Regions from separate parts of the Aquitalea pelogenes genome, predicted to be linked through region 2. Evidence: riboswitches for the same ligand, from Rfam matches in the RefSeq annotation. Region 2 holds a riboswitch; the other holds the start of a gene.
The links. Region 2 has a riboswitch for thiamine pyrophosphate ahead of ACE3SE_RS17080 (thiamine ABC transporter substrate-binding protein). Riboswitches for the same ligand answer to the same signal wherever they lie in the genome.
Positions count from the first base shown of each region.

Region 1: it holds a riboswitch for thiamine pyrophosphate, as region 2 does, so the genes downstream of both, thiC (phosphomethylpyrimidine synthase ThiC) here and ACE3SE_RS17080 (thiamine ABC transporter substrate-binding protein) in region 2, are expected to answer to the same signal.

Region 1 is NZ_JAYSDA010000006.1:125,169-132,951, reverse strand. Features, by position in the region: gene ung (uracil-DNA glycosylase) at 20-748, opposite strand; gene ACE3SE_RS07150 (rhodanese-like domain-containing protein) at 890-1,219, opposite strand; gene ACE3SE_RS07145 (protein-L-isoaspartate O-methyltransferase family protein) at 1,216-1,875, opposite strand; TPP riboswitch at 1,994-2,141, shown strand; gene thiC (phosphomethylpyrimidine synthase ThiC) at 2,215-4,125, shown strand; gene ACE3SE_RS07135 (GNAT family N-acetyltransferase) at 4,484-4,936, shown strand; gene ACE3SE_RS07130 (EthD family reductase) at 4,996-5,310, shown strand; gene ACE3SE_RS07125 (winged helix-turn-helix domain-containing protein) at 5,307-6,518, opposite strand; gene ACE3SE_RS07120 (DUF2789 domain-containing protein) at 6,722-6,955, shown strand; gene ACE3SE_RS07115 (methyl-accepting chemotaxis protein) at 7,033-7,783, opposite strand, start outside.
Region 2 is NZ_JAYSDA010000025.1:395-8,177, reverse strand. Features, by position in the region: gene ACE3SE_RS17095 (ABC transporter ATP-binding protein) at 1-272, opposite strand, end outside; gene ACE3SE_RS17090 (ABC transporter permease) at 274-1,821, opposite strand; gene ACE3SE_RS17085 (GNAT family N-acetyltransferase) at 1,818-2,387, opposite strand; gene ACE3SE_RS17080 (thiamine ABC transporter substrate-binding protein) at 2,387-3,394, opposite strand; TPP riboswitch at 3,451-3,542, opposite strand; gene ACE3SE_RS17075 (hypothetical protein) at 3,722-4,057, shown strand; gene ACE3SE_RS17070 (DUF1800 domain-containing protein) at 4,166-5,608, shown strand; gene ACE3SE_RS17065 (DUF1501 domain-containing protein) at 5,630-6,817, shown strand; gene ACE3SE_RS17060 (hypothetical protein) at 6,814-7,482, opposite strand.

The DNA of each region.
Region 1 (7,783 bases), on a different contig from region 2:
ACCCTGCAGCCATTCCGTATCAGAACAGGCTGTTCTGGCTGCTGGCGGGCATCCAGCGGATGGTGTCGCGGCCATGGGCGGCCAGCCAGGCATTGACCTGCGAGAAATGCCGACAGCCGTGAAAGCCGCGGCTGGCGGATAGCGGCGAGGGATGTGCTGCAGTCAGCACCAGGTGGCGGCCGGTATCAATCCGATCGGCCTTGGTCTGTGCCCAGTTGCCCCATAGCAAGAATACACAGCCGGGGTTTTGCTGGTTGACCGCATCAATCAGCGCGTCGGTGATGGCCTGCCAGCCCAGCTTGCCATGGCTGCCTGCCTTGTCCATTTCCACGGTCAGCACGCTGTTGAGCAACAGTACGCCCTGTTCGGCCCAGTGGGTCAGGTCGCCACTGGCCGGCATGCCGCCACCCAGGTCTGCCACCAGTTCCTTGTAAATATTGCGCAGGCTGGGCGGAATACGCACGCCGGGCGGAACCGAAAAGGACAGGCCCATCGCTTCTCCTGCTCCGTGGTAAGGGTCCTGCCCCAGAATCACCACCTTGATGTCAGCCGGCGCCATGGTGCGCAGGCTGTTGAAAATGAGCGGCTGTGGCGGAAACAGCGTTTTGCCCTGACTGGCTTGCTGTTGCAGTTGCTGGTCGATCTGGCGCAGGTGGGCAAAGATGTCCGGCGTATTGAGGACGGCTTCCCAGGCCGGGTGTACCGGGGCCAGGGCCGGAGCAAGATAGGGGAGGGATTGCTGACTCAAAACGGATTCCATTTTGTCGGTTGATTGCCGGTTTGGATGTGGCAAACGGCGGCCGGTTCCAAAACAAAAGCCATTCCCGCTGGCAGGAATGGCTTGCTTGTGCTGCGATCTGTTGCTGCTGTCTGTAGCGGACTGTCCGGCTCAGTAATGCGCCATGCCCGGGTCTACATCATTGGCCCAGGCTTCCACGCCGCCTTGCAGGCTCAGCACCTGTTCGAAACCGGCATTGGCCAGATACAGGCCAACCTGGAAGCTGCGTACGCCATGATGGCAGACGGTGACAATAGGCTGGTCATCCGGCAGTTCGCTCATGCGCAGCGGAATCAGGTTCATCGGGATGTGCAGCGAACCGGCAATGCTGGCCAGCTGCACTTCCCAGTCCTCGCGCACATCCAGCAACAACGGCTGTGCTGCCGTGCTGTCGGCACGCCAGGCGGCCAGGTCGCGGGCGGAGATTTCGCGAATCATCAGAATACGAAACGTTCAGGCTCGATGGCTTCAGCCTTGGCCAGATGGGAAATACAGGTTTCGAACAGATTGGTTTCGCTGAAGCCGCTTTCGCTGACGCGCTTGATCAGCTTGCAGCTCATGGCCGGCAGGTCACCCACCACCACAATCATGCGGCCACCGACGGCCAGCTGGGCTTTCAGGGTTTCCGGCACCACCGGCAGCGAACCACCTACCACGATCACGTCGAACGGGGCTTGTTCCTTCAGGCCATCCAGGCCGTTGCCTTCCACCAGGGTGACATTGCCGATGCCGGCTTTTTTCAGGTTGGCGGCAGCCGCTTCGCGGGTGGCGGCATTAATCTCGACGCTATATACGTGGCGGCCCAGCTTGGCCAAGAGGGCGGTCAGGTAACCGGCGCCGGTGCCGACTTCCAGAATCTTGTCTTGCGGCTGTACGGCGACATCCTGTGCCAGACGTGCTTCCAGCTTCGGTTGCAGCATCTTGCCGCCATTGGGCAGCGGCAGTTCGGTGTCGACAAAGGCCAGCTGGCGCTTGTCGGCAGCGACGAAATCTTCGCGTTTCACGTGAAACAGCAGGTCCAGAATCTTGGGGTCAAGTACGTCCCACGGACGAATCTGCTGCTCGACCATGTTGAAACGGGCATTTTCAAAATCCATCAGCTTACTCCGAAGGGCTGGCTGCCAGCAGCAGTCAATCGGTATCCCGAAAAACCGGCCGCCCGGACAGCGTGTCATGACGATAACTTGCGATTATCCCACATTTACCTTACCTTCACAGCATCGCTAGGGGTCCTGTGCGCTGTGTTGTGGTGTCCATATCCAGTCTGATTGTGGAATGTTGCCGCTTCATGTTGCACGGGTGAGAAATACCCTTGGAACCTGACCCGGTTAATCCCGGCGTAGGGAAGCGTCATCTGCTTGGTTCTCACCCCTTCCTTGCAGCCGGTCTTGCCGGATTTCGCTCCTTGCGCCGTTTCATCGCATGGAGGAAACCCGATGAACGCGCCCACCAAACTCAACGAAGCGATGACGGTAGATACTGCCGCCATCCAGCCGTTGCCCAATTCCCGCAAGATTTACGTGCAAGGCAGCCGTGCCGACATCCGCGTGCCGATGCGCGAAATCAGCCAGAGCGACACTCCCACCCAGTTTGGCGGCGAGCAAAACCCGCCCATCTATGTGTATGACACCAGCGGTATCTATTCCGACCCGGCCGCCAACATCGACATCCAGAGTGGCCTGCCTGCCTTGCGCGCTGCCTGGATTGCCGAACGAGCCGACACCGAGCAGCTGGCCGGCCTGTCCAGTGAATATGGTCGTGCCCGCGAGGCCGACAGCAAGCTGGACGACCTGCGCTTCAACCTGACCCGCAAGCCGCGCCGCGCTTTGCCGGGCAAGAATGTCAGCCAGATGCACTATGCGCGTCAGGGCATCATCACCCCGGAGATGGAATATGTCGCCATCCGCGAAAGCCTGAACCGCAAGGCCTATATCGAGAGCCTGCAAGCGGCGGGTGGCAAGAACGCCAAGCTGCTGGAACTGATGACCCGTCAGCACGCCGGTCACAGCTATGGCGCTGCGCTGCCGGAGGAAATCACCCCGGAATTCGTGCGTCAGGAAGTGGCTGCCGGCCGCGCCATCATTCCGTGCAACATCAACCACCCGGAATCCGAGCCGATGATCATTGGCCGTAACTTCCTGGTGAAAATCAACGGCAATATCGGCAATAGTGCGGTAACGTCGTCGATTTCCGAAGAAGTGGACAAGATGACCTGGGGCATCCGCTGGGGTGCCGACACCATCATGGATTTGTCCACCGGCAAGAACATCCACGAAACCCGCGAGTGGATTCTGCGCAACTCGCCGGTTCCCATCGGCACCGTGCCCATCTACCAGGCGCTGGAAAAGGTGAATGGCAAGGCCGAGGACCTGACCTGGGAAATCTTCAAGGACACGCTGATCGAGCAGGCCGAGCAGGGGGTGGACTACTTCACCATCCACGCCGGTGTGCTGCTGCGCTATGTGCCGCTGACTGCCAACCGCATGACCGGCATCGTGTCGCGCGGTGGTTCCATCATGGCCAAGTGGTGTCTGGCGCATCATCAGGAAAACTTCCTGTACACCCATTTCGAAGAGATTTGCGAAATCATGAAGGCCTACGACGTGGCCTTTAGCCTGGGCGACGGCCTGCGTCCGGGCTGCGTGTGGGATGCCAACGATGCCGCCCAACTGGGGGAACTGAAAACCCTGGGCGAGCTGACGCAGATTGCCTGGAAACATGATGTGCAGGTGATGATCGAAGGCCCCGGCCATGTGCCGATGCAGCTGATCAAGGAAAACATGGACAAGGAACTGGAGTGGTGCCACGAAGCGCCGTTCTACACCCTGGGCCCGCTGACCACCGACATCGCACCGGGTTACGACCACATCACTTCCGCCATTGGCGCGGCGCAGATCGGCTGGTATGGCACTGCCATGCTGTGCTACGTCACCCAGAAGGAACACCTGGGCCTGCCCAACAAGGATGACGTCAAGGAAGGCATCATCACCTACAAGCTGGCCGCCCATGCCGCCGACCTGGCCAAGGGCCACCCCGGCGCGCAGATTCGCGATAACGCCTTGTCCAAGGCGCGTTTCGAATTCCGCTGGGAAGACCAGTTCAATCTGGGCCTGGACCCGGACAAGGCGCGCAGCTTCCACGACGAAACCCTGCCCAAGGACAGTGCCAAGGTGGCGCACTTCTGTTCCATGTGCGGCCCGCATTTCTGCAGCATGAAAATCACCCAGGATGTGCGCGAATTTGCCGCCCAGCAGGGCATCAGCGATGAAGCTGCGCTGCAGAAGGGCATGGAAGTGAAGTCGGTGGAGTTTGTGAAGGGTGGGGCCAAGCTGTACGACAAGATCTGATCCTGTTCATCACCTGACTTATCCACAGGTCTGGAAAAAACGGCAGCTGCGGCTGCCGTTTTTTGTGTCCGGGTTTTATCCACAACCATCGGCGATGCGCGCAGCCTGCTGCTGGTGTTCAGTCTGCATTGCAAGAAAGAGTCGGGATTGCTGGACATGCTGATGTGCAGAATCAAAGGCATTGAATTTCAATGACTTGATGAAGGAAGGCTGACTGTGGATAAATGATAGCTCTGCATCTTGCTGTGGATAAGCAGCTTGCTACTTGGCAAAGTGGTTCCATCCATCTTATGTTCACTGGCTCTGCTCAAGGAGCCATAAGCCGTGCAGCATAATGGCTTATCCACAGGAGAGTGCCATGACCCAAGCCGTTTCCATCCGCCCGCTTGCCGCCGACGATTTTGCTGCCTGGCTGCCCTTGTGGCAGGGCTATCTGGATTTTTATCACAGCAGCCAGAGCAAAGCGGATACCGCCATTACCTGGCAGCGCTTTCTCGATGCGGCCGAACCGATGCAGGCCTGGCTGGCCTGGCAGGGTGAGCAGGCGGTAGGTTTGGTACATACGGTACTGCATCGCAGTAGCTGGACGCCGGGCAATTACTGTTATCTGCAGGATTTGTATGTACAACCTGATGTGCGCGGCACGGGGGCCGGACGGGCGCTGATCGAGCAGGTGTATGCCTATGCGGCAGATGCCGGCTGCAGCCGGGTGTACTGGCTCACCCATGAAAGCAATGCCACGGCGCGCCAGCTATACGACCGGCTGGCAGAAAACCTGGGCTTCATCCAGTACCGCAAACAGGTGGGCTGAGGCTGGAGTGCGGGCGGCGATGCGATTATGCTGATGGCCTCACCACCAAGGACATGGTCATGATCAACGTCAGTATTCTCTATCCGTATAGCGCAACTGCCCGTTTCGATTTCGACTACTACCTGCAACAGCACATGCCGCTGGCCAGCAAGCTGCTGGCTCCGGCCTTGCTGGACATGCGGGTGGAGAAGGGCATCAGCGGCAGCGAGCCGGGCAGTACCCCCAGTTTCACCGCGCTGTGCCAGTTGCAGTTTGAATCGGTGGAATCGTTTCTGGGTGCTTTCATGCCGATCGCAGCGCAATTGCAGGGCGATATCGCCAATTACACCGATATCACGCCGCAGATCCAGTACAGCGAAATCCTGCTGGGCTAGTTTGTTTCAAGATAAGCGGCCAGTTCGCCCGGGCCCTGCTGCAACACCAGCTGTGGTGTGCCATGCCAGGCGGCCAGTTTGTGCAGCATGGCGGCCAGATCGCGGCATAGCTGTGCGGTGGGCCTGATGCCGGGTTCCAGATACAGATTCCTGATTTCAAACACGCCTTGCTGTCTGTGGGCCTTGGCATCCATGCGTCCCACCAGCCGGCCACGGTTGAGCAGCGGCAGCACGAAATAGCCAAAGCGGCGCTTGGCGGCCGGGGTATAGCATTCAATACGGTAATCGAAGCCGAACAATTCGCTGGCGCGCTTGCGGTCCCACACTACCGGGTCAAACGGTGACAGCGCGGCGCTATGGCTGGATTTGAGCTTCCCTGCCGCAGCCTGTTGCAGTTCGGCCTGCAGGCTGTGATGGACGAAAACATCGTGCTGCCAGCCTTCAATACGGGCGGGAATCAGCTCGCCCTCATCCGCCAGCTGGTGTAGCAAAGCGTCGTACTTGCCCCGACGCAGCCGGTAGTAATCCGCCACCCAGCCCGCCTTGACCACACCCAGCGCCCGGCAGCTGTTGCGCACCATGTCGCGCTGTGCTGTGTCCTGGCTTGGCAGGTCGCGCGCATCGTCCCAGTCCGGCATCACCCGTTCTGCCACATCGTAAACGCGCTGAAAGCTGCGTCGCTCCTTCACCATCAACTGTCCCAGCGTGAACAGCACTTCCAGATGGCGTTTTTCCGGCTTCCAGTCCCACCAGCCATCTCCTTTGCCGTCACTGCGTTTGAAATCGGCAGAGCGCACCGGGCCGTGGGTGCGGATTGTCTGCAGCAGAGCGTCTACCGCCGGCTGGTGTTGTTCCAGCCAGCGCTGCGGGTATTTCCAGCCCATTTGCGTTGGGTCCAGCATGCGGTGGCGCAGCAGGCGGTAATCCTCGCGTGGCACAAAGCAGGCTTCGTGCGCCCAGTATTCGAACAGCTTGCCCGCTGCCAGGCAGTCATCCAGCCAGACAGGGTCGTACTGCCCCAGCCGGCTGAACAGCACCAGATAGGGGCTGCGCGCCACCACGCTGATGGTATCTATCTGCAGCAAGGCCATGCGGCGGATGGCGGCCAGCACATCAGCAGACGTGGCTTTGCGCCGTGCTGGCTGTAACAGCCCCTGGGCAGCCAGATGCAGAAGTCGTGCCTGGGCGAGTGAAAGATGCAGGGTCATGAGGGGCGGCGTAAGTGGTGGGTGAACACACTATATCAAGGCGGTGCGGGTGATGGGGCCCGTGCTGTTGGTGCTTTGCCATCTGTCGGTAGCAGGCAACAACCCTTGCGCTGCATGGGTGCAGTCTGCATTTGTGCATTGCATGCCGGTGTGAAATGGGGCCATCCTGCACCTCTGCACTGGAGCAAGAGGAAAACAAGATCATGGATACCGGCAAGCATCAGCTGGAACAACTATTCGCCCAGCTTGGGCTGGATAACGACGTCACCGCCATCAAGGTGTTTCTGGCCCGCCACTGGCTGGAGCCAGGCCAGGCATTACCCGAGGCAGCGTTCTGGAACCCGGCGCAGGCCGACTTTTTGCGTCAGGCGCTGGCCAGCGACGCCGAATGGGCCGAGGCGGTGGACGAACTGGCGGTATTGCTGAGCCAGAAATAAACCCTGGCAATTCAATCAAAGCGGGCAGTGGCCAGACGGCGACTGCCCGCTTTTGCATGCGGCCCGCGGTGTCAGCTTCAGCGGGACAGGGCAAGTTGTACCGCACCGGCTGGTGGCTGCTGCTGACGCAGCGGCTGGCCGGCTTGCGGCAGGGTGAAATAGCTGATGGCGGCTTGCAGTTCGTGTGCCATTTGCTCCATGGCACTCGCAGAACTGGCGGTCTGATTGGCCGCGGTACTGGTTTCTTCCGACATCTGTGCCACTTGCTCCACATTGCTGGCAATGCCGCTACCGGCTGCCTGCTGCTCGGCCAGTGCCACCGAAATGGCACTTACCGACTGCTTGATGCTGTTCACATTGTCGTTGATGCGGCTGACCGTATCCCTTGCCTGACCGGCCTGACGCAGCCCGGCTTCCATGCGTTCCACCGTGGCGTGCACATTGTTGATCACCAGTTCGCTGCTCTCCAGCATTTCGCGGATCATGCTGCTGATTTCGGTGGTGGACTGGCCGGTGCGCTCCGATAGCTTGCGCACTTCGTCGGCCACCACGGCAAAACCACGGCCCTGCTCGCCGGCGCGGGCGGCTTCGATGGCGGCATTGAGCGCCAAGAGGTTGGTCTGGTCGGCCACATCGCGGATCATCGCCACCACATTGGAAATCTTTTGCGAGCGGTCGCCCATCAGGTCGGCCTGTTGCTGCGATTGTTGCGCCAGCTCGGCCACCGACTGGATGGTGCCCAGTGTTTCCACAATCACCTGTTCACCCGCTTCTGCCAGTTCACCGGACATGCGGGCATCCTTGGCCACATCCTGGGAATTGTCGCTG
Region 2 (7,783 bases):
AATACGTCCAGATGCGGAAACAGGGCAAAGTCCTGAAACATCAGCGCAAAGCCACGCTGCTCCACCGGCACGGCAGCCAGGTCCTGCCCGTCAAACAGCATACGGCCGCTATCTACCGGCTCCAGCCCGGCAATCATCTTCAGCATGGTGCTTTTGCCGCCGCCGGACGGCCCCAGCAAGGCCAGTACCTCGCCCTTGGCCAGTTGCAGGCTCAGCCTGTCGGCCACCAGCTTGTCGCCAAAGCGCTTGCATACCCCATCCAGTTGCAGCATCTCAGGACTCCTTCTTCAATGGGCGCTCGGCAGCCGATGGCCATTCGATCGCCACAAACGCCAGCAAGGCCAGCAGCATCAGCACAGCGGACAACAACATGGCCAGCGCGGCATTGTCCGGACCGGGCCGCCCCAGCCGCTGGTAAATCAGTGTGGTGAGCGTCAGCCACTCCGGCCGGGACAAAAACAGGGTGACGGCAAACTCGCCCAGCGCGGTGGCAGCGGCAAAGGCCAGGCCACGGCGGAAAGCCGGTTGCAACAAGGGCCACAGCACGCGGGTAAAGGTTCGCAGCGGCGATGCGCCCAGACTGCGCGCTGCCTGCGGCCAATGCGGCGGCAGGCTGTCCAGCGCACCGGCCAGGCTACGCGCCACAAAGGGATAGGCCAGCAAGGCATAGGTGGCCAGCAGCAAGGCCAGGCTGGCCGTCCATTTCGGATAAAGCAGCAGCAGGCCAAACGCCAGGCACACCGGCGACACGATGAAGGGCAGAAAGGCCAAGGCCCGCAAAGCGAGGCTGGTGCGCGCAGCCAGCGCATGCAGGCAGCCCAGTCCCGCCGCCAACAGCACAGCCAGTGCGCTGAAGCGGGCCGAATTGAACAGTGCCAGACGCACATCTTCATCCGCCAGCATTTCCGGCCCCAGCAGCCACAAGGCCTGGGCCGCCTTCCACAGCACGGCCAGCAGCGGCAAACCGCCAAACAACAGCAGCACCGCCAGTGCCGCCAAGAGTTGCAGCCATTGTGCGCCTTGCGGTGGGCGCGGCGGCAGCGGGTCCACCTTCAGCGGTGCGGCCAGGCTGCGTTCCAGCCAGGCATACAGCGTGGCCATCAGCCCGGTCACCAGCAGCATCAGCACGGCCAGTGCACCGGCATCGGCCAGATTCAGCTCGTAAGCCACCAACTGGTAGATTTCCACCTCCACCGTGGCATAACGCTGTCCGCCCAGCAGCAGCGCCAGACCAAAACCGGAGAAGCAATACAGAAACACCAGACACAACGCAGACCACAACCAGGGCCGCACTGCCGGCCACTCCACCCGCCAGAACACCCGCCACGGCGTGGCACCCAGCGTGCGCGCAGCGGCAATCCGGCTGGCCGGTATCAGGGACAAGCCTTCACACGCGGCACGAATCACCAGTGGCAGATTGAAAAACAGATTGCCGTACAGCAGCAGCCAGGGCGTGTCCTGCAGATTGATACCCAGCAAGCCTTGCGGGCCGAACAGCGCCAGCACGCCCATGCCGGCCACCAGCGTGGGCATGACAAAGGGCAGCATCAGCAGGCGCAGTGTCAGGCTGCGCCCCGGAAACTGATAGCGCGCCAGACACCAGGCCAGCGGCAGGCCCACCAGCAGCGCGGCCACACAGCTGGCGGCTGCTTGCAGCAGGGACCAGACAATACGCCATTGCAGGTAGGAATCGGCCAGCAGGCCAACAGAAAATTGCCCCTGCCCCTCGTGCAGCAAACGCAGCAAGGGCAGGATGGACATCAGCAGCAGAAAGGCCAGCGGCAACAGCGCCAGCGCAAGGGCACGGCGACGCGCTGTCATGCATGGTCCTGCTGGAAGGGCCAGTCGGCCACCAGCACGTCTTCCGGACCGTCCTCCGGGTCTTCCACCCGCTCCAGCCAGCGAAAGCCCAGCCGGGCCGCCAGTTGCTGCGAAGGCAGATTGTCCGGGCTGATGGACAAGACAAAACGCTTTACCCCGGCGGTGTGTACCGCCCAGTCGGCGCAGGCGGTCAAGGCTTCGGTGGCATAGCCCTGACGACGGAATTCCGGCAGCACGGTGTAGCCCAGCTCCACATCACCGCGTCCGGCCAGATAAGGATGACCGGGGCAGGTATGGAAATTGATATGCCCCACCAGCTGGCCGGTTTCGCGCAACAGCATGGCGCGCATCGACCACGGCGCGTAGTCCGGTTCGTTTTCCATCTGCTCCAGCCGCAGCGACATCACGGCCGCTTCTTCCAGCCAGTCCAGCGGCACCTCACTACCCAGTGCCACGGCCGCCTCGGCCAGGCGCGCATCAATACAGGCCCGCAGCATGTCCGGCGTCAGATGACGCAGGATCAGCCGCGGGCTGAGGATGTCGGCAATCGCGGGGCTGGTGTGCATTACTGGCCGGACTTCAGCACGATGCGGGTCCACTTGCCTACCCAGGCGGTGGTCTTGGCGGCAATCTGGCGGCTATCCGGCGTGGTGTGCGCCGTCGGTTTTTCCGCATGCTGGAATACCGGGTCCAGCGCGATGCGCGGCTGTACCGGGTACATCCACATGCTGGTGGGAATATCCTTCTGCACCGCGTCCGAACGCAGGAATTCGACAAACTTGCGCGCCAGCGCCGCTTCCTTGCCGCCCTTCACCAGCGCCGCGCCTTCCACTTGCTGGAACACGGCACCGGGCAGCAACAGGTTACCGGTCGGCGAGGCCGTCAGTTTTTCCTTGCTGTAGAACACTTCCGCCGCCGGGCTGGTGGCATAGCTCACCACGATGGGGCGGGCACCGCCATTGCGGGAGAAGTCGGTGTAATAGGCTTCGGTCCAGCCCTTGCTCACCTTCACGCCGTTATCGCGCAGCTTGCCCCAGAAGGCCATGGCCTTGGCTTCGCCCATGGCGGAAATGGTGGACAGCAAGAATGCCAGACCGGGGCTGGAGGTGGCCGGGTTTTCCACCACCAGCAGGTCCTTGTAGGCCGGACGGGTCAGGTCATCCAGGGTTTTGGGCAGCGGCAACTGCTTTTTGGCAAACCAGGCCTTGTCGTAGTTGAGCGTGACATAACCGTAATCGATGCTCACCGCGCCGGGCAGCGACACCGCGCCGCCCTTGTCGCTCATCGGCAGCAGCACACCGGCCGTTTCGGCCTTGCCAATCAGGGTGTTGTCGATGCCGTACACCACGTCGGCAATCGGGTTGGCGCGGGTCAGGATCAGCTTGTTGACCATCTCCCCGGCATCCCCCGCCTTGATGATGCTCAGCTTGACGCCGTTCTGCTTCTCGAACTCGGCCAGCAGCGGCTTGGCCACGGCAAAAGAACTATGGGTGAGTACGCGCAACTCGGCAGCGTGGGACAGTCCTGCGGCCAGCAGCGCGGCCAGCAAGGTGGTGGTTTTGAACAATTGCATGACATTCTCCGTGCGACAAAGCGCAATCGCAGGAGCAAGCGAAACAACAGACGGGTTGGCCTTCTGCATCACGCTCCCTCCGCTGGCATTATCCAGTTCAGGTTCTAGGGTGTTTCTCAGCCCGCGCGGGGCACCCCTGGTGATTGGCGGCATCCTTCAGATACCTGCCGACATGTCCGCTTACAAGGCGTTACCCGTTTTTCACGAAAATTAACACCCTGCCGCCAACAAACAATGGATTGTACACACTTTCCCGCCATGATGAATTCACAACAACAGCACGCTTGTTCAACCGCAGCAACAACAGATAACCCAGGGAGCACCACCATGAAACTGTCTACCCGCATCATGCTGATCAGCCTGTCCGCCGTCACCTTCGCCAGCCTGTCCGCCACCGCATCGGCCGAAACCGAATGGCAAAAACAGCACCCGCGCCGCGCCGAAGTGAAGCACCGTCTGGCCAATCAGGACAAGCGCATCCATCAGGAACGCAAGGAAGGCGAAATCAGCAAGCAACAAGCGCACGAACTGCACCAGCAAGACCGCGCCATCCGCCAGCAGGAACGTGCCGATGCCCGCCTGCACCACGGCCACATCACCAAGCAGGAACAAAAAACCCTGAACCAGGAAGAAAACACGGTCAGCAAGGAAATCGGCAAGTAAAATCCAGCCATGGGCAGGCCGCCCGCCAGCCCATTCTTAGCGCCTCCCGCAGCACTGGCAGCAGCTACCACGCCGTGTTGCGGGCCGGTTTTTGCTGCGAGGCCATCCGTGAACATTGTCATCCGTCTGCTTCTGCTTGCCATGCTACCGCTGCAAGCCTGGGCCGGTATCGGCGAGGCTGGTGCGCGTCATTTGCTGTCCCGTACCGGTTTCGGGGCAAATCCGGCGCAAATTGCCCTGTATGCACCGCTCAGCCGCCAGCAGGCGGTGGACCGACTGCTCGATCACGTCAGCTACACCGCCCTCACCGCCCCGCCCGCCTGGGTCAACGAACCGTTTGAACGACCGGGCAAGCCCAATCTGACTGAAGACGAAAAGAAAGCCCTGCAAAAAGAGCGCAACGAACATGCGCTGGAACTGCGCGGCTGGTGGCTGGAAGAAATGCGCATCAGCCCCAGCCCGCTGACCGAAAAAATGACCCTGTTCTGGCACAACCATCTTGTTTCCGCCCTGGACAAGGTGGGCGTGCCGCAGCTGATGTATCAACAGAATGTTTTGCTGCGCAAGCAGGCGGTGGGCAACTTCGGCCAGCTATTGCATGCCATCGCCCGCGACCCGGCCATGATGCGCTACCTGGACACGGTGAATAACCGCAAGGGCCAGCCTAATGAAAACTTTGCCCGCGAGGTGATGGAACTGTTCACTCTTGGCGAAGGCCATTACAGCGAGCAGGACATCCGCGAAGCCGCCCGCGCCTTTACCGGCTGGTCGCTGGACAAGGACTTCCAGTTTGTCTACCGGCCGAACCTGCATGACAACGGCGACAAGACCATCTTTGGCCAGCAGGGCAATTTCGACGGTGACGACGTGCTGGACATGCTGCTGCGCAAGCCGCAAACCGCCCGCTTTGTCACCCTCAAGCTGTGGAAATACCTGGTTTCTCCCACACCGAACGAGGCCGACATCCAGCGCCTGTCCGCGCTGTTCTACCGCGACAATTACGAAATCCGCCCGTTGCTGCGTGCCATGCTGCTAACCCCGGCATTCTGGAACAGCCAGGGCCAGCTGGTGAAATCGCCGGTGGAACTGACCGTAGGTACGCTGGTGACCTTCGACCTCACCCCGCCGGACTGGCGCGCGCTGGCCGGACTTAACCGCCAGCTGGGGCAGGACGTGTTCAACCCGCCCAATGTCAAGGGCTGGCCCGGTGGCGATAGCTGGATCAACAGCACCACCCTGCTCACCCGCAAACAGTTTCTCGACCGCCTGAGCCACGACGCCGCCCCCATCCGCAACAGCTTTGTCATGGCCGATGGCCAGATGGACGAACAACGTGGCCGCGAAGCCCGCATCCACCGCCTGGTGCAGGCCGGTCTGCGCCCCATCAAGCTGCAACCGGACGAATGGGCCGCCATCTACCACGTCAACACTGCTGCCGATGCCACACGCCTGCTGCTGGCCGTCCCCCCGGCCCAGCCGCTGCCTGCCGACATGAATGGCGCACAGGCCATTGCGCCGCTGCTGCTGGACCCGGCCTACCAGGTGCACTGAACCGCCCACAAGGACACTGCCATGTTTCAACGCCGCGAATTTCTCAAAGCCATGAGTGCCGGCCTGCTGGTATCGGTACTGCCCAATCTCAGCTATGCACTGGCCCCGGCCGGCTACCAGCGCCTGCTGGTACTGGTGGAACTCAAGGGTGGCAATGACGGGTTGAACACCGTCATCCCCTACAGCAGCGACGACTATTACCGCCTGCGCCCCAGCATCGGTATTGCCCGCCCGCAAGTACTGCAACTGAGCGAACAAGTGGGCCTGCACCCGGCCATGCAAAGCCTGCTGCCGCTGTGGCAAAAGCAGGAAGTGGCCGTGCTGCAAGGCGTAGGCTACCCGGAGCCCAATCTGTCCCACTTCCGTTCCATCGAAATCTGGGAAACCGCCTCGGCCAGCAACCAGTATCTGGGCGAAGGCTGGCTCAGTCGCCTGTTTCGCAGCCAGCCCACCCCGCCCGGTTTTGCTGCCGATGGCGTGGTGCTGTCCAGCCAGAACCTGGGCCCGCTGGATGGTGGTGCCCGCGCCGTGGTGCTGAACAATCCGCAAGACTTTGCCCGTCAGGCCAAGCTGGCGGCGGACCAGCAAGCCGGCGCGCACAGCAGCGCGCTGTCCCACATCCTGAAAGTGGAAGGCGACATCCGCACCGCCGCCAGCGCCCTGCAACAACCGGTGATGAAGCCGCCAGCCAACCCGGCCGACGCCCCCACCGCTCCCCCCAAAGCAGTCGGCGGCTTTGCCCAGGCCATCAACACCCTGGCTGATATCCTGCAAAACGGCACCCGCATTGCCGTGGCGCGCATCACCCTTACCGGTTTTGACACCCACGGCAGCCAGCAGCCCACCCAGGCCCGCCTGCTGGGCGAACTGGCCGACGGACTGGCCCTGCTCAAAGCCCGCATGCAGGCCCAAGGCCGCTGGGACGACACCCTGGTATTGAGTTATGCCGAATTTGGCCGCCGCCCGCGCGAAAACGGCAATCGCGGCACCGACCACGGCACCGCCAACAGCCACTTCCTGCTGGGTGGCCGCGTCAAGGGCGGCCTGTACGGTCAAACCGCCCCGCTGGCCGGGCTGACCGACGGCAACCTGCCCTACGCCATCGACTTCCGCCAGCTGTACAGCACCGTGGTGCAGGACTGGTGGGGGAAAGACGCCACCAGCCTGTTCGGCCAGCGCTTTGGCCGGCTGCCGCTGCTACGCGCCTAAGCCCGCAGCGCCTGCTTTTGCATGCGCTCGGCCAGGCGCAAATGGCAAGCTGCCGCCAGTTTGACCAGCTCGCGCGTGCTGACCGGCAGCGCCCCGCCCGCTGCCACGCGCTCAGCCAAAGCCGCCAGCGTGCTCACCTCGGTCTGCAAGGCCACCGTTTTGCCGGATGGCCTGCGCTGCCCCTGCTCGGCCTGATAGTGCAGGGAAACCAGCCAGCGCGACTGCTGCCACTCCGCCTCCCCTGCCAATACCGATTCCCACACCGCCTGCCCCACCTGCCGCGCCGCTTCATCGGCCAGGGCATAAGCCAGTTGCAGCTTGTCGTGGCCGGGCGGCATGTCCTTGTGCAAGACGGGCAGCAGGGTGTGCTCCAGCCAGTGTTGCAGCTGTTGGGCCTGTGGTTTGCCACACGTGCGCAGGACATCGCGCAGTTCTGTTTCGCTCAAGGTAAGCAGGGCCGGGCCGCTGGCGGGCGTCAGCAGGCAACCAGCCTTCTTGCCCAGCGCGGTTTGCAGGGCGGTTTCATCCCGGTATTTGAGCAGTTTGGCGATATCGGCCGCGACAAAGCGCGGGCCTTGTGCCAATGGAAAGACACCAAGGGTTTTCTTGTTGAAGCGCAACTGGATGGGCGGGGAGGTACTACTGAGAGGTGGTGCTTTTTTCATGTCAGAAGCTCCATGTGGCAAACGAGTCATTGCCATCCTTCGCCAGACGGGTGGCAAGCCAAAGCGGGGCTGGCGAACCGGCACATGGACCCGGCAGACCGTAAGGTCTCCCCACCCGGCCCGCCATTGAAGACATGAAGGTACACGAGTGCAACAAGCAACTACCGGAGCAGTTGCGTGCCATATGCCAGGGTCGCCAGACCCATGCTGTGTTGTTACGCACAGGAGGCCAAGACTAAGAACCTGACAACAGGAGAACAAGGGTAAGGACCGCCGCAAACACTGGCAAGATGTGCAGGTA